DNA from 3 places in the Pseudomonas fulva genome. Region 1 is predicted to be linked to each of the others. Evidence: predicted binding sites of a transcription regulator. Region 1 holds the regulator's gene; each other region holds the start of a gene.
What was found. Region 1 encodes sigma-54, which starts transcription at its own class of promoters, with help from an activator protein. Its sites were predicted from a motif close to ANTGGCATNNANNTTGCTNT; they were not measured.

Region 1 (7,290 bases):
CAAGCTCTTGAACGGCGCGCCGGGCTGGTTTTGACCAGCCCGTCAGATGGCGCGTGCCACTGTGCTATACGAATTCTGCTACTCGCCTTCGTCGAAGTAGTTGTTGATCAGATCGACCAGGGCCTGCAGCGCCTCGTCCTCGCGCTCCCCCTCGGTCAGCAGGTGCACGTTGGTACCCTTGCCTGCTGCCAGCATCATCACCGCCATGATGCTCTTGCCGTCCACCAGTGCTTCGGCGCTACGGCCGATCTTCACCTGACACGGAAAGCGCCCCGCGACGCCGACGAACTTGGCGGCCGCCCGGGCATGCAGGCCGAGCTTGTTGATGATGGTGATTTCACGGGCGGGCATCGCGGCAATTCCTTAACTGAGGTCGCGGTGGCGGATCTGAACGTTCTTCAACAACGGCTTGAGGGCCTGGCCCAGGCGATTGGCCAGGTAGACGGAGCGGTGATGGCCGCCCGTGCAACCGATGGCCACGGTCACGTAGGAGCGGTTGCTGGCCGCGAAGCGCGGCAGCCATTTGTGCAGATAGGCATGGATATCCTGATACATCTCCTCGACATCCGCCTGCGCCGCCAGGTATTCCTCCACCGGCTGCTCCAGGCCGGTGAAATCACGCAGCTCGGGCTTCCAGTAAGGGTTGGGCAGGCAGCGCACGTCGAACACCAGATCGGCATCCACCGGCATGCCGCGTTTGAAGCCGAACGACTCGATCAGGTAGGCGGTGCCGGGCTCGGGCTGGTTGAGCAGGCGCAACTTGAGGGTGTCGCGCAGCTGGTACAGATTCAGGTGGGTGGTATCGATCTTCAGGTCGGCCCGGTCGATGATCGGGCTCAGCAGCTTGACCTCGGCGACCATGGCCTCGGCCAGGGAGCGCTGGTCGTTGGTCAGTGGATGGCGCCGGCGCGTCTCCGAAAAGCGCTTGAGCAGGGTTTCTTCACTGGCATCCAGGTACAGCACATCGCAACGAATGTTGCGTGAGCGCACTTCGTCGAGCAGTTCGGAAAAGCGCCTGAGCTGGCTGGGCAGGTTGCGCGCATCGATGGACACCGCCACCTGCGGATGCAGCAGTTCGGTGTTGGGCAGTGCGCGCTCCGCCAGCTCGGGCAGCAGGCCGGCCGGCAGGTTGTCGATGCAATAGAAGCCGTTGTCTTCGAGCACGTCGAGCGCCGTGCTCTTGCCCGAACCGGAACGACCGCTGACGATGATCAGGCGCATGGGCTAACCCCGCAGGCTATTGGCCGTTCTGGACGTTCACGACGGTCTGGTACAGGGCTTCGCTGTCCTGGGCCTGGCGCAGCCGTTCGCGGACATCCTCGCGGTCGAACATGCTGGCGATCTGGCGCAGCAGCTCGAGGTGCTCGTCGGTGGCCGCTTCGGGTACCAGCAGCACGAAAAGCAGGTCGACGGGGGCGCCGTCGATGGCGTCGAAGTCGACCGCGGTGCTCAGCTTGAGCAGGGCGCTGATCGGCGTGTTGCAGCCGGGCAGGCGACAATGGGGAATGGCGATGCCGTTGCCGAAGCCGGTCGAACCGAGCTTCTCACGGGCGATCAGGCTTTCGTAGATGGTCTGGCCATCGAGATCGGGCAGGTCGCGCGCGATCACGCTGGCTATCTGTTCGAGGACACGCTTCTTGCTGCCGCCCGGCACGTTCACCAGGGAACGGCCGGGGGTCAGGATGGTTTCAAGTCGGATCATAGGAGAAGGACGAACTCAGCGGGCCATCGCGCCCTGCTGGCGATCGAGCTGTTTTTCCTTGTGCTTGATAAGTTGGCGATCGAGTTTGTCGGTGAGTAGATCGATGGCTGCGTACATGTCGTCGTGTTCGGCATTGGCCACCACTTCGCCTCCTGCGATGTGCAGGGTGGCTTCGACTTTCTGCTTGAGCTTCTCGACCTCCAGGATAACCTGCACATTGGTGATCTTGTCGAAGTGCCGCTCGAGGCGCTCGAGCTTCTCTTCGATGTAGCTGCGTAGTGCGTCTGTCACATCCAGCTGGTGTCCACTGATGTTGACTTGCATACCGCTTCTCCTTGTTGCCGTGTGTGAGTGGCAGGCTTGGCAGCCTGCCGCAGGAACACTGGGGCGTTGCTTTCGCTACAAGGGCACCCTACATCAGTCGCTTGCGTTCGCTCGAAGGCGCTATACCGAGCGATTCACGGTACTTGGCGACTGTGCGGCGCGCCACTTGAATGCCCTGTGCTTCCAGTAAACCAGCGATCTTGCTGTCGCTCAATGGCTTTTTCGCATTTTCCGCCGCGACCAGTTTCTTGATGATCGCGCGGATCGCGGTCGACGAACATTCGCCACCTTCGGCGGTGCTGACGTGGCTGGAGAAGAAGTATTTCAGCTCGTAAATGCCACGGGGGGTGTGCATGTACTTCTGGGTGGTGACGCGGGAAATGGTCGACTCGTGCATGCCCACCGCCTCGGCGATGTCGTGCAGCACCAGGGGCTTCATGGCCTCGTCGCCGTAATCCAGGAAACCGCGCTGGTGCTCGACAATCTGCGTGGCGACCTTCATCAGGGTCTCGTTGCGGCTCTGCAGGCTCTTGATGAACCAGCGTGCTTCCTGCAGCTGGTTGCGCATGAAGGTGTTGTCGGCGCTGGAGTCGGCGCGCTTCACGAAACCGGCGTACTGGGCGTTGACGCGCAGGCGCGGCATGGCTTCCTGGTTGAGTTCGACTAGCCAGCGATCGTTGTGCTTGCGCACGATCACATCCGGCACCACGTACTCCGGTTCGCTGGACTCGATCTGCGAGCCAGGGCGCGGGTTGAGGCTCTGGATCAGTTCGATGACCGGGCGAAGTTCGTCCTCCTTGAGCTTCATGCGGCGCATCAGCTGGCTGTAGTCACGGTTGCCGAGCAGGTCCAGGTACTCACTCGTCAGGCGCTGTGCTTCCTTGAGCCATGGAGTTGAGGCGGGCAGTTGGCGCAATTGCAGGAGCAGGCATTCGCGCAGGTCGCGAGCGCCGATTCCCGACGGCTCGAACTGCTGGATACGGCGCAGCACGGCTTCGACTTCGTCCAGCTCGACATCCAGCTCCGGGTCGAAGGACTCGACGATCTCGTCGAGGGTTTCCTCCAGGTAGCCCTGGTCGTTGATGCAGTCGATGAGCGTTACGGCGATCAGGCGGTCCTTGTCGGACATGGGCGCCAGGTTCAGTTGCCAGAGCATGTGGCTATGCAGGCTTTCGCCCGAGGACGTGCGGGTGGTGAAGTCCCATTCGTCATCGTCATTGCTGGGCAGGCTGCTGGCACTGGTCTGGTAGATGTCTTCCCAGGCCGTATCCACGGGCAGCTCATTGGGAATGCGCTCGCCCCATTCGCCGTCTTCCAGGTTGTCGACGGTTTGCGGGCTTTCCTGAAAGCTCGACTCCTGAAAGGTCTCTTCCTGAACGGCGGTCGCCGCCGCGCTTTCGGCGCCGTCGGCCATTGGGTCGGAGTTGTCGAAGTCTTCGCCTTCTTCCTGGCGCTCCAGCATCGGGTTGGATTCCAACGCCTCCTGGATTTCCTGTTGCAGATCCAGGGTCGACAGTTGGAGCAGGCGAATGGCTTGTTGCAGCTGCGGCGTCATCGTCAGCTGCTGGCCCATTTTCAGGACTAGCGATGGTTTCATTGCAGACCTTATCCGGCGTCTGTACGTAATCCACGACAGGGCGACGAAGCGCCACTAGGAAGCAAATTATATGCCTGAATCCGAGCCCTTTGCCTAGGGCCTGTTACCATTTCGTTGCGATACGGCTCGAACGGTAACGGGCGCTGGCAAAGATTCATGGGAAGGGGAATCCGCTACAGGCGGAATTCGTGGCCCAGGTAGACTTCCTTGACCACCTGGTTGGCCAGGATCGCCGCTGAATCACCTTCGGCGATCAGCTGGCCATCGCTGACGATGTAGGCGGTTTCGCAGATGTCCAGGGTTTCACGGACGTTGTGATCGGTGATCAGCACGCCGATGCCCTTGGCCTTGAGGTGATGGATGATCTGCTTGATGTCGCCCACGGAGATGGGGTCCACGCCGGCGAAGGGTTCATCGAGCAGGATGAATTTCGGCGAAGTGGCCAGGGCGCGTGCGATCTCGACGCGTCGGCGTTCACCACCGGACAGGCTCATGCCCAGGTTGTCGCGGATATGGGTGATGTGGAATTCCTGCAGCAGGCTCTCGAGCTCCTGCAGCCGCTGTTCGCGGTTGAGGTCCTTGCGGGTTTCCAGGATCGCCATGATGTTGTCGGCAACGCTGAGCTTGCGGAAGATCGAGGCCTCCTGGGGCAGGTAGCCGATCCCGGCACGGGCACGGCCGTGCATCGGCTGATGGCTGACGTCCAGGTCGTCGATCAGTACGCGGCCCTGGTCGGCCTGCACCAGGCCCACGATCATGTAGAAGCAGGTGGTCTTGCCGGCGCCGTTTGGGCCGAGCAGGCCGACGATCTGCCCGCTCTCGATGCTCAGGCTGACGTCGCGCACGACCTGGCGGCCTTTGTAGCTCTTGGCCAGGTGCTGGGCTTTGAGAATCGCCATGGTTATTGGCCCTGCTCGGCAGCGGGGGCCGCTTTCTTCTGCGGCTGGATCACCATGTCGATACGCGGGCGCGGGCTCGACACGTTGGTGCCGGTGGCGCGGCCGGCGTTGACGATCTGGCGGCGCGTGTCGTAGACGATCTTCTCGCCTTCGAATGTATTGCCTTCCTGCACGACCTTGGCCTGGTCGATCAGTACGATGCGCTCGTTGGCGGCGAAGTACTGGATGGTCAGGCCGTACGCCTTGACGATCTGCTTGTCGGCCGCCGGCTTCTGCTCGTAGTAGGCCGGCTTGCCCACCGAGGTGAACACGTCGATGTCGCCCTGTGCGTTCTGGGTGATGGTAACGGTGTCGCCGGTGATCTTCATGGTGCCCTGGGTGATGACGACGTCGCCGCGGTACACGGCTACGCCTTGCTTGTCGTCCAGTTCAGCGCTGTCGGCCTGCACGCGGATCGGTTGATCGCGGTCACTCGGCAGAGCCCAGGCGCTTACGCTTCCGAGCGTGGCGCCAAGGCTGAGAAGTAGGGGGAGGGTTTTAACGAACCTCATGCTGGCCTCTTACATTGGACTGCAGGATCATCCTGCCGTCATTCAAGTACGCTTTCATTCCTTGTGCCGTGGTCACCCCATTGGCCGCGTCGATTCTAACGGCTTGCTGGGTCTGCGCATATTCCTTCTGGGGGAATACGGTCAGGCGGCTGGTGGTGAGTATAGTGGGGCGGCCCTTTTCGTCCGTGCGCTCGACGCGCACCTGGTCGATCAGTTCGACCTCGTTGCCATCGGGGCCGACTTCGCCACGGGCGCTGCGTACCTTCCAGGGCAACTCGGTGCCGCGGAACAGGTTCATGCGCGGCTCGGTGAGCAGGGTGGTGTCGCTGCTCTGCACGTGTTCGAGTCGTTCGCTGGTCATGTCGTTCTGCACCCGGCCGTCGGGCAGGTACTGCACGCTGCGCGCATTGATCGCATAGAAGTCGATGGGGTTTTCCGGCCCGCTGTGCTGGGGCGCGCTGGAGAAACTGTCCGGATTGATGTTCCAGTAGCCGGCCGCCACGATCAGCAATGCGCCGAAGGTCAGCAGGACGGGGGTGAGGAATTTGCGCAGCATCGGCAGGCCCTAGAGGTAGGCGGATTGGGCGGCGTCGAGGGTACCCTGTCCGCGCATGATCAGTTCACAGAATTCGCGGGCGGCGCCTTCGCCACCGCGTGCCCGGGTCACGCCATGGGCATGCTCGCGCACGAATTCGTTGGCGCTGGCCACGGCCATGCCCAGGCCGACCCGGCGGATCACCGGCAGGTCCGGCAGGTCGTCACCCAGGTAGGCGACCTGCTCGTAGCTCAGGCCCAGCTCGGCGAGCAGCTCGTCGAGCACGTCGAGCTTGTCCTCGCGGCCCTGGTACAGGTGCTGGATGCCGAGGTTCTGGGCGCGGCGCTCGACCACCGGCGTCTTGCGGCCGCTGATGATGGCGGTGCGTACGCCGGAGTTGATGAGCATCTTGATGCCCTGGCCGTCGAGCGTGTTGAAGGTCTTGAACTCGCTGCCGTCGACCAGGAAGTACAGCTTGCCATCGGTGAGCACGCCGTCGACGTCGAAGATCGCCAGCTTGATCGCTTGAGTACGCTGCAGCAGATCGTTCATCACATCACCCCCGCGCGCAGCAGGTCGCCCAGGTTGAAGGCGCCTACCGGGCGCCCGGTGGCGTCGATCACCACCAGGGCGCTGATCTTGTTGTCTTCCATGATCTTCAGGGCCTCGGCGGCGAGCATGTCGGCGCGAGCGGTCTTGCCGTGGGGGGTCATGACCTCGTCGATGCGTGCGTCACGCACGTCGATGCCCTTGTCCAGGGCTCGGCGCAGATCGCCGTCGGTGAAGATGCCGGCCAGGCGGCCATCGCTTTCCAGTACGGCGGTCATGCCCAGGCCCTTCTGGGTCATTTCCAGCAGCGCGTCACGCAGGCTGGTGCCGCGCTTGACCTGGGGCAGGCGGTCGCCGGCGTGCATGACGTTCTCGACCTTGAGCAGCAGGCGGCGACCCAGGGCGCCACCGGGGTGCGAGAAGGCGAAGTCCTCGGCGGTGAAGCCGCGGGCTTCGAGCAGGGCGATGGCCAGGGCGTCGCCCAGCACCAGCGAGGCGGTGGTGGAGGAGGTCGGCGCCAGGTTGAGCGGGCAGGCCTCCTTGGCCACCCGGGTGTCCAGGTTGACTTCGGCGGCCTTGGACAGCGGCGACTCGGGATTGCCGGTCATGCTGATCAGGGTGATGCCGAGGCGCTTGATCAGCGGCAGCAGGGTGACGATTTCCGCGGTGGAGCCCGAGTTGGAGAGGGCCAGCACCACGTCGTCACGGGTGATCATGCCCATGTCGCCGTGACTGGCTTCGGCCGGGTGCACGAAAAATGCGGTGGTGCCGGTGCTGGCCAGGGTCGCGGCGATCTTGTTGCCGATATGCCCGGACTTGCCCATGCCCACCACGACCACGCGGCCCTTGCTGGCCAGGATCAGCTCGCAGGCCTTGACGAAATTGGCATCGATGCGAGGCAGCAGCTCTTGCACCGCCTCGATCTCGAGGCGAATGGTGCGCTGTGCGGAATCAATCAGGTCGCGGGTCTGGTTCATGCTCGGCTTGGGCTGCTCGACGAAAAAGACGGGGATTATAGCGGGAAAGCCCTGTGGACTCATCATCCATGCAGCAAACCCGTAAATGGCAAAGCTGTCACAACCCTGAACGTGGACGGAGCCTGGCTTTGGCGGGCAAATGGGCAAATGCTATAG
Region 2 (7,290 bases), 650 kb from region 1:
CGGTGGAGATGACCTTGGAGTTCATCTCGTAGGCACGCTGGGTGGTGATCATGTTGACCATCTCCTCGACCACGCTGACGTTGGAGTTTTCCAGGGTGTTCTGCAGGGTCGTGCCCAGGCCGTTGAGGCCGGGCGTACCGACCTGGGGCGCACCGCTGGAGGCGGTCTCCAGGAACAGGTTGTTGCCGATCGCTTCCAGGCCCGCCGGGTTGATGAAGTCGGCGATCTGCAGGTTGCCGACGATCTGCGGCTGCGGGTTGCCGGTGGTGGTGACCGAGGCGGTGCCGTCCTCGCCGACGGTAAAGGTGCGCACTTCCGGCGGCAGCACGATGGCGGGCTCCAGGGCGAAACCCTGGGAGGTGACCACCTGGCCGTTGGAGTTCAGGTGGAAGCTGCCATCACGGGTGTAGGACACCGTGCCATCGGGCATCAGCACCTGGAAGAAGCCACGACCATTGACCGCCATGTCCATCGGTTGCTCGGTGGTCTGCAGGCTGCCGGCGGTGAAGATCTTTTGCGTGCCGTTGATGCGCACACCGGTACCCAGCTGCAGGCCGGACGGCAATTGGCTGTCCTGGCTGGACTGCCCGCCTGGCTGGCGACGGATCTGGTACAGCAGGTCCTCGAACTCGGCGCGGTCGCGCTTGAAGCCCGTGGTGGACACGTTGGCCAGGTTGTTGGAAATGGTCGTCAGGTTCATGTCCTGAGCGGACAGGCCGGTCTTGCTGACCCAAAGTGCCGGAAGCATAGCATTTCTCCTCGGGCGCCGGATTCATGGCGCCGCGCGTTGGTTATCAGCTCATTTGCAAGACACGCGCCATGGCGGTGTCATTATCTTCTGCCGTGCGCATCATCTTGACGGACAGCTCGAACTGCCGGGACAGCGCCAGGATCGAGGTCATCTCCTCGACCGCATTGACGTTGCTCGACTCCAGAAAGCCCGAGGTGATCTGCACCGTGGCGTCGGCTTCCGGCGGCTGCGGGCCGTTGAAGCGGATCAGCCCGTCGGTGCCTTTCTGCATCTGCTTGAGGTCAGGATTGACCAGTCGCAGCCGGTCGACCTCGGCCAGCACCCTGGGCGCTTCGCCGAGGGCGCGGATACTGATGGTGCCGTCCTGGCCGATCTCGATCTTCTGCTCGGGCGGCACGGCGATGGGACCGGCATTGCCCATCACCGGCATGCCATTGCCGGTGCGCAGCATGCCCTGGGCATCCACGTTCAGGCTCGCGGTGCGCACGTAGGCCTCGGTGCCGTCGGGGGCCTGCACCGCCAGCCAGCCCTTGCCGCCGATGGCGACGTCCAGATCGCGCCCGGTTTCCTGCAGCGAGCCCGGCGTGAAGTCGGTCCCCGGTCGCTCGCTCATGGCGAATACGCGCGACGGCTGGGTCTCACCGAAAATCGGCATGGAACGGGCCTGCTCGAAATCACGGCGAAAACCGGTGGTGGAGATGTTCGCCAGATTGTTGGCGTGGGCACGCTGGGCCAAGGTGTTGTTATGGGCACCAGTCATGGAGACGTACAGCATCTTGTCCATGTTTCCTCCGAGGTGGGCGACGCGCCCGCGACTCTGACCACACCTCAAAAGCAATACACATGCCACATTCCAAAAGTAATTCTAACCCATTGAATTTAAATGATTTTAATAAAATAAAAAGGCTCCCGAAGGAGCCTGTAATTTGTCGCTCGGCGAGCCGTTGCCGGTTCCGGCAACGACTCCCTGACGCTATCAACGCAGGTTGATGATGGTCTGCGTGATGGCGCTCTCGGTTTCGATGGTCTTGGCGTTGGCCTGGTAGTTGCGCTGCGCCACGATCAGGTTGACCAGCTGGTCGGACAGCTCGACGTTGGAGTCCTCCAGCGCGCCCGACTGCAGGCTGCCCAGGGTGCCGCTTCGCGGCGTGCCGATCACCGGCTCGCCGGATTCCGAGGACTGCACCCACGCGGTCTTGCCCACCGGCGTCAAACCCTGCATGTTGGCGAAATTGGCCAGCACCAGCTGGCCCTGCACCTTGGTCTGACCATTGGTGTAGCGGGCGAAAAGAACGCCGGTCTCGTCGATCTCGAGCCCCGCCAATTCGCCGGTGCTGTAGCCGTCCTGCACGACCTTGGCCACCGAGAAGGTGCTGTTGTACTGCGAGGAGCCACGGAAATCGAACTTCACCTCGGCACTGGCTTCGGAACCGTTGGCAGCCCAGGTGGTGCCTTCGGCATTGGTGGGCGCTGCCGGAATCCAGCCATTCATGCTGATGGAACCGTCCGGATTGACGCTGAGCCCGGTGCTCAGGCCGGCCGGATTGACGGCCTGCAGCTTGCCGGCAGCGTCGAAGCTGATGCTGGCGGAAAGCGGCTGGGTATTGGCCGGATTCAGCGGGTTACGGCCGTCGACCAGAATCTTGACGTCCCAATTGTTCGCCCCGGTCTTCACGAAATACTGAGTGAAGGAATGCGCATTGCCCTGGGCGTCATAGATGTTCACCGATGTGGAACGGTTGTAACTGGTCGGGTCCGCCGGGTTGAAGGTCGCATTGGCCGCTGCCTGAGCCGCTGCAATTTCGGCCGCAGTCGGGTTGGCGGGATCGGCGGCGTTGGCAATCTCCCGGTCATAGGCACTCTGCCTCAGGACCGGCACGCTCTCGGTCGAGTTCAGGTTGAACGGCTGAGTGATGGTGCTCGTCGAGCGCGGCGCCTGGCTGGCGGTTTCCACCTTCAGGTTGCCGATGATGCCGTTCTGCAGGTTGCCGTTGGCGTCCACGCCGTAGCCCTGCAGGTTGTGCCCGAAGTTGTTGACGATGAAACCTTCACGGTCGGTGCCGAAATAACCGGCACGGGTGTAGCTGATGTCACCGTTGTTACTGGTACGGAAGAAGCCACTGCCATTGATGGCCAGATCCAGCGAGTTCTTCGTGTAGTTGATGTTGCCCTGGCTGAACAGCTGGGATACATCGCTGAGCAGCACGCCACTGCCGATCGGATTGGAGCCGCTGCTGAGCATCGACGAGGCGTACAGGTCGGCAAACTCGGCACGTGACTGCTTGAAGCCGGCGGTGCCGGCGTTGGCGATGTTGTTACCCGTCACATTGAGGTCACTGGTCGCAGCGCGCAGGCCACTCAGACCGATATTGAACGACATGAAAATTCTCCTTGCCGAATACCCGGCAGTTACAGCCTGTTAATTACTGACCAATGACCTGCACCTGCGACAACGGCACATTGCCGATCCCCGCCAGGTTGAGCATCAATTCATTGCCACCCAGGGTGACGCTGTCGACGTTGGCCGGCAGCAAGGTATAGAGCCCCTTGGTTTCGTTGCCGTACGTGGCCTGGGCCTCGAACTTGTAGGTGCCCGGCTTCATCACGTTGCCGCTCGAATCCTTGCCGTCCCAGATGAAGCTCACGTTGCCGGCCTGCTGCTCGCCGAGGTTGATACGACTGACCACCGCGCCGGAGCTGTCGTAGACGTTGACGTACACGTTGCTGCTGCTGGTCGGCAGCACCGCGCTGGCCTTGAAACTCTCGCTGGTATCGACGACAGCCTTGTCGACCGGCACGATCACCTTGCGCCCGACCAGCGAGGAAGCCTGCAGCGCCTGGGACGACTGATAGCCGGAGAGGATGGTCTCCATGCTCGAATTGAGCTTCTCGACCCCCTCCACGGTACTGAACTGCGCCAGTTGCGCGATGAACTCGCCGTTGCCCTGGGGCTCCAGCGGGTTCTGGTTGTTCAACTGGGCCACCAGCAGGTTGAGGAACTGGTCCTTGCCCAGCTCCTTGTTCTGCGTGCTGTCCTGCTTGACCTGGTATTTGTCCAGTACGGAACTGGCGCCTACGCCATCAACGGTGCTCATCGCTCACTCCCGGCTCACTGACCCAAGGTCAGAACGCGCTGCATCATCTGCTTGGCGGTATTCATCATTTCCACGTTGGTCTGGAAGGCACGGCTGGCGGAGATCATGTCCGCCATCTCCTCGACCACGTTGACGTTGGGGTAATACACGTAGCCGGCCTCGTCCGCCGCCGGATGATTGGGCTCGTAGCGCGGCATCAGGCTGCTCTGATCCTCGACGATGCCCAGCACCTGCACGCCGGCACCGGACTGATCCTGATCGGCGAACAGCGAGCCGTTGGTGCCACCCTGCGCGTTCTGAAAAACAGTGGCGAACACCGGATGGCGTGCGCGATAGGTCTGGTCGATGCTCGACGAGACGGTTTCGGCGTTGGCAATGTTGCTGGAGATGGTATTGAGGCGGGTGCTCTGGGCACTCATACCGGTTCCGGCGATATTGAACACACTGGTCAGGGACATGTCAGGCTCCTTTATTCACCACGCAGGGCGCTCATGAGCCCTTTGAATTTACTATTGAGCAGCGTGAAGCTGGTCTGGAAGGCCACCGCGTTCTCGGCGTAATTGGCCTGCTCGACCTGGGCATCGACGGTGTTCTGGTCGATGGAGGGTGCGGTAGGCGTGCGATACGCCAGGGCCGCGTCGCCCATTGGCACGCCTTCTGCTGCAATATGCCGACTGTTGGTGGTCTGCAGCCCTGCACTGCCACTGCCGCTGCCCTTGGCTGCCTGCTGCGCCAGCACCGAGGCGAAATCCAGGTCGCGTGCCTTGTAGTTGGGGGTGTCGGCGTTGGCCATGTTGTTGGCCAGTACCTCGGCCCGCTGGGCACGGAAGCCCAGGGCCTTCTCGTGGATGCCAAGTGCCTTGTCGAAACTGATGCTCATCTCAGGGACCTTTGCCGTAGCGGCTCGCCTGTTCTCGTGCAAAGACCACAGCAAGGCACGTGCCAATTTATTTTTCTGCTTATAAATCAGCTAGATCACTGGAAAACAGAAGGCTTAGAAGGTCCAGGCGGCAAAGCTTTTCCGCCGTTTGGCAAGGCTGCAGCGGCAATATCGACGGCAATTTGCCGCTTTTCTGACGCCGCGACGACAGAACATCGTCGGTGGCCTGGACGGAAAAAACAAACGGGAGGCCATGGCCTCCCGTTTGTTTTCAGGGTGCGGCAATCACTTTGCCTTGTAGATGATGCCTGGGCTGCATTGCACCATCTGGTACTTCTCGGGCAACCCGTTGAGCGCCTCGGATGCGCCGAGAAACAGGTAACCACCAGGTTTGAGCATGGCGTGGATGCGCGTGAGGATGTCCTTCTTCACTTCCGCCGAGAAGTAGATCAGCACGTTGCGGCAGAACACGATATCGAACTTGCCAAGGCTGGCATAACTATCGAGCAGGTTCAGCGGTCGGAATTCCACGCGGCTCTTGATGGCCGGCTTCACCACCCAGCGCCCCGGCCCCTTGGGGTCGAAATAGCGTTGCAGGCGCTCCTGGGCCAGGCCGCGACCCATGGCCAGGCTGTCATATTCGCCGGACTTGCAGTTGTTCAGCATGGTGGGCGACAAGTCGGTGGCCACGATCTGGATGCCCGCCTTGAGCTGGCCGATATTGCTGCGCTCGAACTCATCGATGCTCATCGACAGCGAGTAAGGCTCCTGCCCCGACGAACAGGCGGCCGACCAGATACGCAGGCGCTGCCCCGGGTAGGCCTTGAGCAGCTCGGGCAATACGCGATTCTTCAGCACTTCGAAGGGATAGGTGTCGCGAAACCACAGGGTCTCGTTGGTGGTCATGGCATCGACCACCTGCTCGCGCAAGCCACTGCGTGGCTGGTTCTGCATGCGCTGTACCAGCTCGCCCAGGGTCTTGATGCCGTTGCTTTCCATCAGCTTGTTGAGCCGACTGGAAACCAGGTATTGCTTGTTGCTGCCCAGCACGATGCCACAGGCTTTTTCCAGAAAGATCCGGAATTGCTCGAAATCCAAATTACCTGAAGACACTCGTGAGGCCTCGTCCATCTGTTGAATCGGATACGGCGAACGCTCCCAGGAGCGCTCGCCGGTTTGGCTGCGATACCCACAGCCTTGTTGACGCGGTGACGATCAGCCAGCCTTGATGCGTTCGACCACCCGGGAAGCCAGATCATCCGGGCGGAATTTCGCCAGGAAATCGTCGGCCCCCACTTTCTTCACCATGGCCTGGTTGAACACGCCGGACAGCGAAGTATGCAGCAGAATGTGCAGCTTCTGCATGCGCGGGTCGGTCCGGATGGCCGCGGTCAGGGTGTAGCCGTCCATCTCCGGCATCTCGATATCGGAAATGATCATCAGCAATTCCTGCTCCGGCGACTTGCCCTCCTCGACCATCGCGCGCAGAAACTCGAGGGCCTGGCGACCGTCGTTAAGCGCCGTGACCTCCACGCCGACGGTTTGCAGGCAACGCATCACCTGCTTGCGAGCGACCGAGGAGTCATCGACGATCAGCACGTGCTGGCTGACGGCCTTGGTCTGCACTTCGGCGTCGACCACGCCTGCCGAGATCACTTCGGACGTGGGCGCCACTTCGGCGAGAATCTTCTCGACGTCGATGATCTCGACCAGCTTGTCGTCGAGCCGGGTGACCGCGGTCAGGTAGTGATCGCGCCCGGTGCCCTTGGGTGGCGGGTGGATCTCTTCCCAGTTCATGTTGACGATGCGCTCAACCGAACGCACCAGGAAACCCTGCACCTTGGTGTTGTATTCGGTGATGATCACGAAGCTGCCGTTGATGTCACCCAGCGGACGCTTGCCCGTGGCGATCGACAGATCCAGGATCGGAATCGTACCGCCGCGGATATTGGCCACGCCTCGAACCACCGGGCTCGACTTGGGCATGATGGTGAGTTTCGGGCACTGCAACACCTCCTTCACCTTGAAGACGTTGATCCCGTACAGCTGAGAGCCGTCGAGACGAAACAGCAGCAGTTCCAGGCGATTTTGCCCAACCAGCTGAGTTCGCTGGTTGACCGAATCCATCACACCGGCCATGTACGGGGCTCCCAAGATTCCAGTAACACATCAGATTTGGTTAGCGTAGCAGGCGGCACGCGCCTTGCTTCGAACCAGACATGAATGCACAAATGACAATTATCCGACGCGCGATGGCCAAGAGCCTTCGTTGCCTGGCAGTTTTACCTGCTTTGCTGGCGCTCGGCTATAGCACACTGACGACTGCCTCCGTCACCCTGCCCGATCAGCTTATCGGCGAGACCCAGCGCTTTCTTGAGCAGGCAGTTGCAGACTATTTGCAACGCAGCAATATTCAGGCGCGCCACGAGGTGCAGATCAACCGCCTCGACCCACGGCTACGCCTGCCCCTGTGCGATCAAGCGCTGACGATCACCCTGGAAACCCCGGCCGAACCGGTTGGCCGGGTGACGTCGCGGGTGCGCTGCGACGGAACCTCACCCTGG
Region 3 (7,290 bases), 2.2 Mb from region 1:
GCGTAGCGCGTAGGGGCGGCTCTCGTCGAAGGGCAGGTGCAGGTCGCGCAGGGCCTGTTCGACCTCGCGCTGGGCGGTCTTGGCGCCAAGCGGCTTGGCCAGTTGGGCAGCGAATTCCTGGGGTGACAGGGCCAGCAGTTCGCGGCGTTGCGGGCGGCGCACGTTGTCCACCGCGCAGGCCTCGGCGGCGCTGTCTTCCTCGGGGCTGGAGTCGGTGAACACCGACACCAGGGTGAACACCAGCACGTTGATGGCCAGCGAGGCGATGGCCGCTAGGTGCCAGCTGCTGTCATCGAGCACGTAGACTAGGTCCAGCACCGGCACGTACAGGCCGGGCAGGGTACCGAGCAGCGGCAGCAGCATGCTGACGCCCCACACCGCGATGCCAGCCAGCAGCCCGGCGATGAAACCGCGGCGGTTGGCGGTCGGCCAGTACAGCACCGAGAGCACGCCGGGCAGGAACTGCAGGGTGGCGACGAAGGAGACGATGCCCAGGTTGGCCAGGTCCTGCTGGGCGTCGAGCAGGTTGTAGAAGGCGTAGCTGGCCAGGATGATGGCGACGATCAGCGCGCGGCGCGTCCATTTCAGCCAGCGGTAGATGTTGCCTTCGGCCGGCGGCTGGTAGAGCGGCAGCACCACATGGTTGAGCAGCATGCCGGACAGCGCCAGGGTGGTGACGATGATCAGCCCGCTGGAGGCCGACAGGCCGCCGATGTAGGCGATCAGTGCCAGCGTCGGGCTGTCCACGGCGATGCCCAGGCCCAGGGTGAAGTACTCCGGGTTGGTGGTCGAGCCCAGGCGCAGCCCGGCCCACAGCACCAGCGGCACGGCCAGGCTCATCAGCAGCAGGAACAGCGGCAGGCCCCAGCTGGCGCTGACCAGTGCGCGCGGGTTGAGGTTCTCGGTGAAGGTCATGTGGTACATGTGCGGCATGACGATCGCCGAGGCGAAGAACACCAGCAAGAGGGTGCGCCACGGACCCTCCTGCAGCGGCGTGTGCAGGCTGGCCAGGGCAGCCTGGTTGAGCACCAGCCACTGCTCCAGCTCGCGCGGGCCGTCGAATACCGCATACAGCGCGTACAGGCCGATGGCGCCCATGGCCAGCAGCTTGACCACCGACTCGAAGGCGATGGCGAACACCAGGCCTTCGTGTTTTTCCCGGGTGGCCAGGTGGCGGGCGCCGAACAGGATGGTCACCAGGATGAACAGCCCGCAGAACGCCAGGGCGATCTGCGGTTGCACCGCTTCGCGGGTGAGGATGCCGATGGCGTCGGTCACCGCCTGGATCTGCAGGGCCAGCAGCGGCAGCACGGCGATCAGCATGCACAGGGTGCTCAGCGCGCCGGCCCAGGTACTGCGGAAGCGGAAGGCGAACAGGTCGGCCAGTGACGACAGCTGGTAGGTGCGGGTGATGCGCAGGATGGGGTAGAGCAGCACCGGGGCGAGCAGGAAGGCGCCGGTTACCCCCAGGTAACTGGCCAGGAAGCCGTAGCCATATTGGTAAGCGAGGCCGACGCTGCCATAGAAGGCCCAGGCGCTGGCATACACGCCCAGCGACAGGGTGTAGGTCAGCGGGTGGCGGATCAGACGGCGGGGGATCAGCCCGCGGTCGGCGCACCAGGCGACGGCGAACAGCACGAGCAGGTAGGCGGCGCTGATCAGCATCAGCCCACCGAGGCTAAAGTTCATCGGCATTCACGGCTCGGCGAGTCAGGGGAGGCGGCGGGGTTCGGCTGGCGCCTCGGTTCAGAGCTCATCGGCATCGCGCTGGCTCTGCAGGATGAAGGTCACCACGATCAGGATCAGCCACAGCATGTAGGGGCGGTACCAGGCGCCGTTGGGGTCGATCCACCAGTCCATGATGGCAGGCGAGAACAGGTAGATGCCGACTACCAGAATCAGAACCAATCGATAGATATACATGCCGCGTCTCGCTACTGAGTGTGCCGATGGTAACGGAAGCGCGGGGCGCTGGCTAAGGGGCGTTGCTCGGCCCGTTCGCCCATGCCCTGGTCGCCTCGACAATCCCATGGCTGGCGCTGCTGCTGGCGCATATCTTGCTGGTTGATCGCGCCTGGCAACTGGGCAGCGCCTGGTCCAGCTGGCATTCTTGACGATCTGCAGCCCCCTGGCGGGTGGCAGCAGCTACGCTTTCACGGCGCGCGGCAGCGCCGCGCCATCGACGGACTGCTCTGGGACATCCATGCCTGACTTGCTTGCCGGTTACCTGCCTGACGAGGCCGCCTACGACGAGTTGCTCGACCGCCAGGGGCAGGTGCGTGCGCACTGGCGGCCGGTGCTGGATCAGCTGCGGCGCAACACGCCCGCGCAGTTGCAACAGCGCCAGGCCATGGTCACCCGGCAGATCCAGGCCAACGGCGTCACCTACAACGTCTACGCCGATCCCGACGGCGCCGACCGCCCCTGGGAGCTGGACCTGCTGCCCAATCTGCTGCCCGCGGCCGAATGGCAGGCCATCGCCGCGGGCGTGGCGCAGCGTGCCGGCCTGCTCGACAAGGTGCTGGCCGACCTTTACGGCCCGCAGCACCTGCTGGCCGAGGGGCTGCTGCCGCCGGAGCTGGTGTTCGGCCACGAGAGCTTCCTGTGGCCGTGCCAGGGCGTACAGCCGCCCGGTCGTACCTATTTGCACCTGTATGCCGTGGACCTGGCCCGCTCGGCGGACGGCCAGTGGCAGGTGATCGCCGATCGCACCCAGGCGCCGGCCGGTGCCGGCTTCGCCCTGGAGAACCGGCAGATCATCTCGCGGGCCTTTCCCGAACTGTACCGCGACCTTGGCGTGCAGCACCTGGCCGCCTTCTTCCGTACCCTGCAGGACACCCTGACCAGCCAGGCGCCGGCCGGCAACGACACGCCGCTGGTGGTGGTGCTGAGCGCCGGGCGGTTCAACGAGAGCTACTTCGAGCACCTGTACCTGGCGCGCCAGCTCGGCTACCCGCTGGTGGAAGGCAGCGACCTGACCGTGCGCGATGCCACGCTCTACCTCAAGACCCTCGCCGGGCTGCAGCGGGTGCATGCGGTGCTGCGCCGCCTCGATGACGATTTCTGCGATCCCCTGGAACTGCGCAGCGATTCGGCACTCGGCGTGCCCGGGCTGCTGGAGGTGGTGCGCCAGGGCCGGGTGCTGATGGCCAACGCCCTGGGCAGTGGCCTGCTGGAAGCCCCGGGACTGAGCGGGTTTCTGCCGGCGATCAGCGAGCGCCTGCTCGGCGAGCCATTGCTGTTGCCCGGCCTCACCAGTGCCTGGTGCGGGGAGGCGACGGTGCTGGCGCAGGTGCTGGAAGACCCGCCGGGCTGGCTGATCCGCCCCTGTTCAGCGGCCCAGCGTCTGGCGGCGGGGCAGGGCGGCAATCCCGATGCCGATCACCTGCGCCAGCACCCCGAGGCCTATGTGGCCCAGGCGCCGGTACAGCTGTCCCAGGCGCCGGTGTGGCTCGGCGAGCAGGGTATGCAGCCGCGTGCCATCGGCATGCGCGTGTTCGCGGTGGCCAGCGCCGACGGTTACCGGGTGATGCCTGGCGGCCTGACCCGGGTGGCCGTGGCGAGCGATGGCGAGGTGGTGTCCATGCAGCGCGGTGGCGTCAGCAAGGACACCTGGGTGCTGGGCGAACGCCAGGCGCCCGGTGAGCAATGGCAGGGCACGCGCGCCCTGGGCGCTGCCGATCTGGTGCGCAGCGACCCCTACCTGCCCTCGCGGGTGGTGGAAAACCTGTTCTGGTTCGGCCGCTACAGCGAACGTTGCGAGGACAACGCGCGGCTGCTGCGCATCATGCTGGCCCGCTACGTCGATGACGAAGACGACCCGCGGGCATTGCAGGCGATGTTCGCGCTCGCCGAGAAACTGGGCACCTTGCCCGATGAGGCCCACGGCACCCTGGAGGCGCGTTTGCGCGAGGCGCTGCTCGGCAGCGAGTGGCCCGCCAGTGTGCGCGTCAATCTGCAGCGCCTGCAATGGACGGCCGGCAGCGTGCGCGGCAAGCTGTCCCAGGCCAACTGGCAGGCCATGGTGGAGCTGCAGCGCGACCTGCAGCGCCTGGAAGGGCGTGAGGGCGACCTCGGGCAACTGCTGGACGTGCTCAACCGGCTGATGATCTCCCTGGCCGCGCTGTCCGGTTTCGCCCTCGACGACATGACCCGCGACGATGGCTGGCGCTTCCTGATGATCGGCCGCTGCATCGAGCGGCTGCAGTTTCTCTGCGATAGCATCGGCGGCTTCCTGCGTATCGGCGCCAGTGACGACGCCGCAGCGCTGGACTGGCTGCTGGAACTGGGCAACAGCTCGATCACCTACCGCACCCGCTACATGGCTTCCGCGCAACTGATTCCGGTACTCGACCTGCTGCTGCTCGACGAGCGCAACCCCCATGCCGTGCTGTACCAGCTGCGCTTGCTGTTGCGCGCCCTGAAACGCCTGGCCGAGCGCTTCGAGATGCCGGGCAGCCCTGAACTGGCGCAGCTCGAAAGACGCTTGAGCGCTTTCGATCTGCACAGCCTGGAAAACCCCTTGTTCGGTGCCGGCGGCATTCGCGCCGTGCTCGAGGGGCTGGCCGGGCTGCTCGACGCCATTGGCCAGGCCGCCGGCACGGTCTCCGAGCAGCTGAGCCTGCGTTTCTTCGCCCATGTGGCCGCCAGCCAGGGAACCCAGTCGTCATGAGCCGGCGTTACCAGGTGCTGCACGACACCCACTACCGTTACGCGGCGCCGGTTTCCCTGGCCCAGCAGCTGGCGCACCTGGGGCCGCGCGACTGCCCGTGGCAGCGCTGCCTGGCGCAGGATCTGCAGGTCAGCCCGCCACCCTGCCAGCGCCTGGATGGCCGCGACGTGTTCGGCAATCCGCTGACCCGGCTGGCCTTCGAGCGGCCCCATGATGCCCTGCACGTGCGCGCGCAGCTGACGGTCGAGGTGCTGCCGCGTCGCCCCGTCGACCTGCCAGGCTCGCCGCCCTGGACCGCCGTGCGCCAGGCCCTGCGCTACCAGCGGCGCGCCTGGCCTGCGGATGCTCTGGAAGCCGTGCGCTATCGCTTCGCCTCAGCCTACGTGGGCCTGGAACCGGCCTTCGAAGCCTTTGCCGCCGAGTGCTTTTCGCCCGGGCGACCGCTGCTGGAAGCGGTGCAGGCGCTGATGCAGAAGATCCATGGCGAATTCGCCTTCGATGCGGGCGCCACCCTGGTGGCCACACCGCTGCTCACCGTGCTCGAACAGCGCCGCGGGGTCTGTCAGGACTTCGCCCACCTGATGCTCGCCTGCCTGCGTTCCCGGGGGCTCGCCGCCCGCTATGTCAGCGGCTACCTGCTGACCCAGCCGCCACCTGGGCAGGCGCGGCTGGTGGGGGCCGATGCCTCCCACGCCTGGGTATCGGTGTACTGCCCGCACAACGGCTGGGTGGACTTCGACCCGACCAACAACCTGCTGCCGGCGCTGGAGCACGTCACCCTGGCCTGGGGACGTGATTTCGGCGACGTGTCACCCCTGCGCGGGGTGATTCTCGGCGGCGGCCATCATGACCCGGACGTCCAGGTGACGGTCACGCCGCTGTAGGGCGGGGTTCAGCCTGCGATCACCCGGATAACGGCGATCAGCTGGAAGGCGCAGAAGAAACCAAGGGCGATGCGCAGTGGCTTGGAGAGGTTGGCGCCGAGGCTGTCACGCAGCGGCTGCAGCATGAACTGCGGGGTCAGGGCCAGGCCGATCACCAGCGATACCACGGCGAACATCGAGAAGAACTCGCTGCTCATCGGCGGCACGCCCGAGGCGAAACCGTACAGCAGGCAACCAATGGCCACGGCGAAGAAGGCCGCGGAAATCAGGCGCTCCTTGGGTGTCCAGGACGAAAAGTTCACGGGCGTAGGCTCCACAGGCATAAACGATGGAGCGCAGTATAAGGAATGGCGTGCGTGTGGGCAGCCGCCGGTAACAAAGTAACGGCAGCCGGGCGAGCGGTGCCCTCGGCCCAAGAGCCTGTTCACGATCTATCGGCCCCACTTCAGCGTTTTGATTGCAATGTGGCGCAAGTGGCCTTTCGTAGGGTGGACGACGCTTTACCCGTCCACCGCTCTGCGATCGCAATTGTGGACAAAAAGAGCGTTGTCCACCCTACGCTGGGAGCGGCCGCTTCTGTCTTTTTGCAGTCTCTTTAATGTCGCCTAAAACACCGTGAACAGGTTCTAGAGTACGCCGGCTTTCTTCCAGGCCAGGTAGCGGTTGACCAGCTCCGGGCCCAGCTCACCGGGGCGGGCGTCGAGCACTGGCACGTTATGGGCCGCGAGGCGCTCGTGCAGGCTGTTGCGGGCGTTGAGGTAGTCCACGGCGCCGCAGTAATTCAGCGCCGACTCGTAATCCTGCACCTGGGTATGGCGCAGGGTGTCGAGCACCTCTTCGCGTAGGCTGGCGATCAGCACCCGGTGGCGCCGTTCGAGGCGCTTCACGGCGCCGAGCAGATCCTCGTCGTCCTCGTCGCGCAGGTTGGTGATCAGCACCACCAGGGCGCGCCGGTTCTGGCGCGAGAGCAGGGCGTCCACCGCATCGCTGTAGTCGGCCGGACGCTGGCTGCTCTGCAGGTCATACACGGCGTTGAGCAGCACGTTGACCTGGGCCTGGCCCTTGACCGGCGGCAGGTAGCGGCGCTGCTCGCTGGCGAAGGTCATCAGCCCCACCGCGTCGCCCTGGCGCAGGGCCACGTAGCCCAGCAGCAGGCTGGCGTTGAGGGCATGGTCGAAGTGCGACAGCTCGTCGTCCTGGCTGCGCATGCGCCGGCCGCAGTCGAGCAGAAAGAGGATCTGCTGGTCGCGCTCGTCCTGGTATTCGCGGGCGATCGGTGTGCGTTTGCGGGCGGTGGCCTTCCAGTCGATCTGGCGTAACGTGTCGCCATCGCGAAATTCGCGCAGCTGATGAAATTCCTGGCCCAGGCCGCGACGCTGGCGCTGGCGCACGCCCAGTTGGCTGATCCAGTCGTCCACGGCCATCAGCTGGGCGCCGTACAGGCGGGCGAAGTCCGGATAGACCCGGGTTTCGTCGCGCAGCTCGAGGGTGCGGCGCGATTGCCACAGGCGCAGCGGGCTCGGCAGGCTGACTTCACAGCGCGGCAGCACGAAGTGGCCACGCACCAGCGGGCGCACCCGGTAGGTGAAGGTGGTGTGCTCGCCGGGCCGCAGTTCGACCCTCTGCGGCATGTGCTCGACGGCCATGTCCTGGGGCGCGTGATCGAACACCTCGATGTGCAGGCCGTTCTTGTAGGCATGCTCGGCGCTCAGGCGCACGTCGCTCCAGCGGCCC

Region 2: a site for sigma-54 is predicted at 1,583-1,602, ahead of K8U54_RS02740 (flagellar basal body rod protein FlgF). Genes of this name have one in related genera too.
Region 3: a site for sigma-54 is predicted at 2,045-2,064, ahead of K8U54_RS15950 (circularly permuted type 2 ATP-grasp protein). Genes of this name have one in related genera too.

The regions. Positions count from the first base shown of each region.
Region 1 is NZ_CP082928.1:1,264,177-1,271,466, reverse strand. Features, by position in the region: gene K8U54_RS25180 (hypothetical protein) at 1-34, shown strand, start outside; gene K8U54_RS05805 (HPr family phosphocarrier protein) at 79-351, opposite strand; gene rapZ (RNase adapter RapZ) at 364-1,221, opposite strand; gene ptsN (PTS IIA-like nitrogen regulatory protein PtsN) at 1,238-1,702, opposite strand; gene hpf (ribosome hibernation-promoting factor, HPF/YfiA family) at 1,718-2,026, opposite strand; gene K8U54_RS05785 (RNA polymerase factor sigma-54) at 2,115-3,623, opposite strand; gene lptB (LPS export ABC transporter ATP-binding protein) at 3,797-4,522, opposite strand; gene lptA (lipopolysaccharide transport periplasmic protein LptA) at 4,525-5,073, opposite strand; gene lptC (LPS export ABC transporter periplasmic protein LptC) at 5,060-5,629, opposite strand; gene K8U54_RS05765 (KdsC family phosphatase) at 5,639-6,160, opposite strand; gene K8U54_RS05760 (KpsF/GutQ family sugar-phosphate isomerase) at 6,160-7,134, opposite strand.
Region 2 is NZ_CP082928.1:618,456-625,745, forward strand. Features, by position in the region: gene flgG (flagellar basal-body rod protein FlgG) at 1-748, opposite strand, end outside; gene K8U54_RS02740 (flagellar basal body rod protein FlgF) at 795-1,535, opposite strand; gene K8U54_RS02745 (flagellar hook protein FlgE) at 1,728-3,131, opposite strand; gene flgD (flagellar hook assembly protein FlgD) at 3,175-3,846, opposite strand; gene flgC (flagellar basal body rod protein FlgC) at 3,861-4,304, opposite strand; gene flgB (flagellar basal body rod protein FlgB) at 4,316-4,726, opposite strand; gene cheR (protein-glutamate O-methyltransferase CheR) at 5,012-5,839, opposite strand; gene K8U54_RS02770 (chemotaxis protein CheV) at 5,942-6,865, opposite strand; gene flgA (flagellar basal body P-ring formation chaperone FlgA) at 6,946-7,290, shown strand, end outside.
Region 3 is NZ_CP082928.1:3,492,053-3,499,342, forward strand. Features, by position in the region: gene K8U54_RS15940 (sensor histidine kinase) at 1-1,695, opposite strand, end outside; gene K8U54_RS15945 (hypothetical protein) at 1,747-1,923, opposite strand; gene K8U54_RS15950 (circularly permuted type 2 ATP-grasp protein) at 2,204-4,672, shown strand; gene K8U54_RS15955 (transglutaminase family protein) at 4,669-5,556, shown strand; gene K8U54_RS15960 (hypothetical protein) at 5,565-5,858, opposite strand; gene K8U54_RS15965 (DUF58 domain-containing protein) at 6,183-7,290, opposite strand, start outside.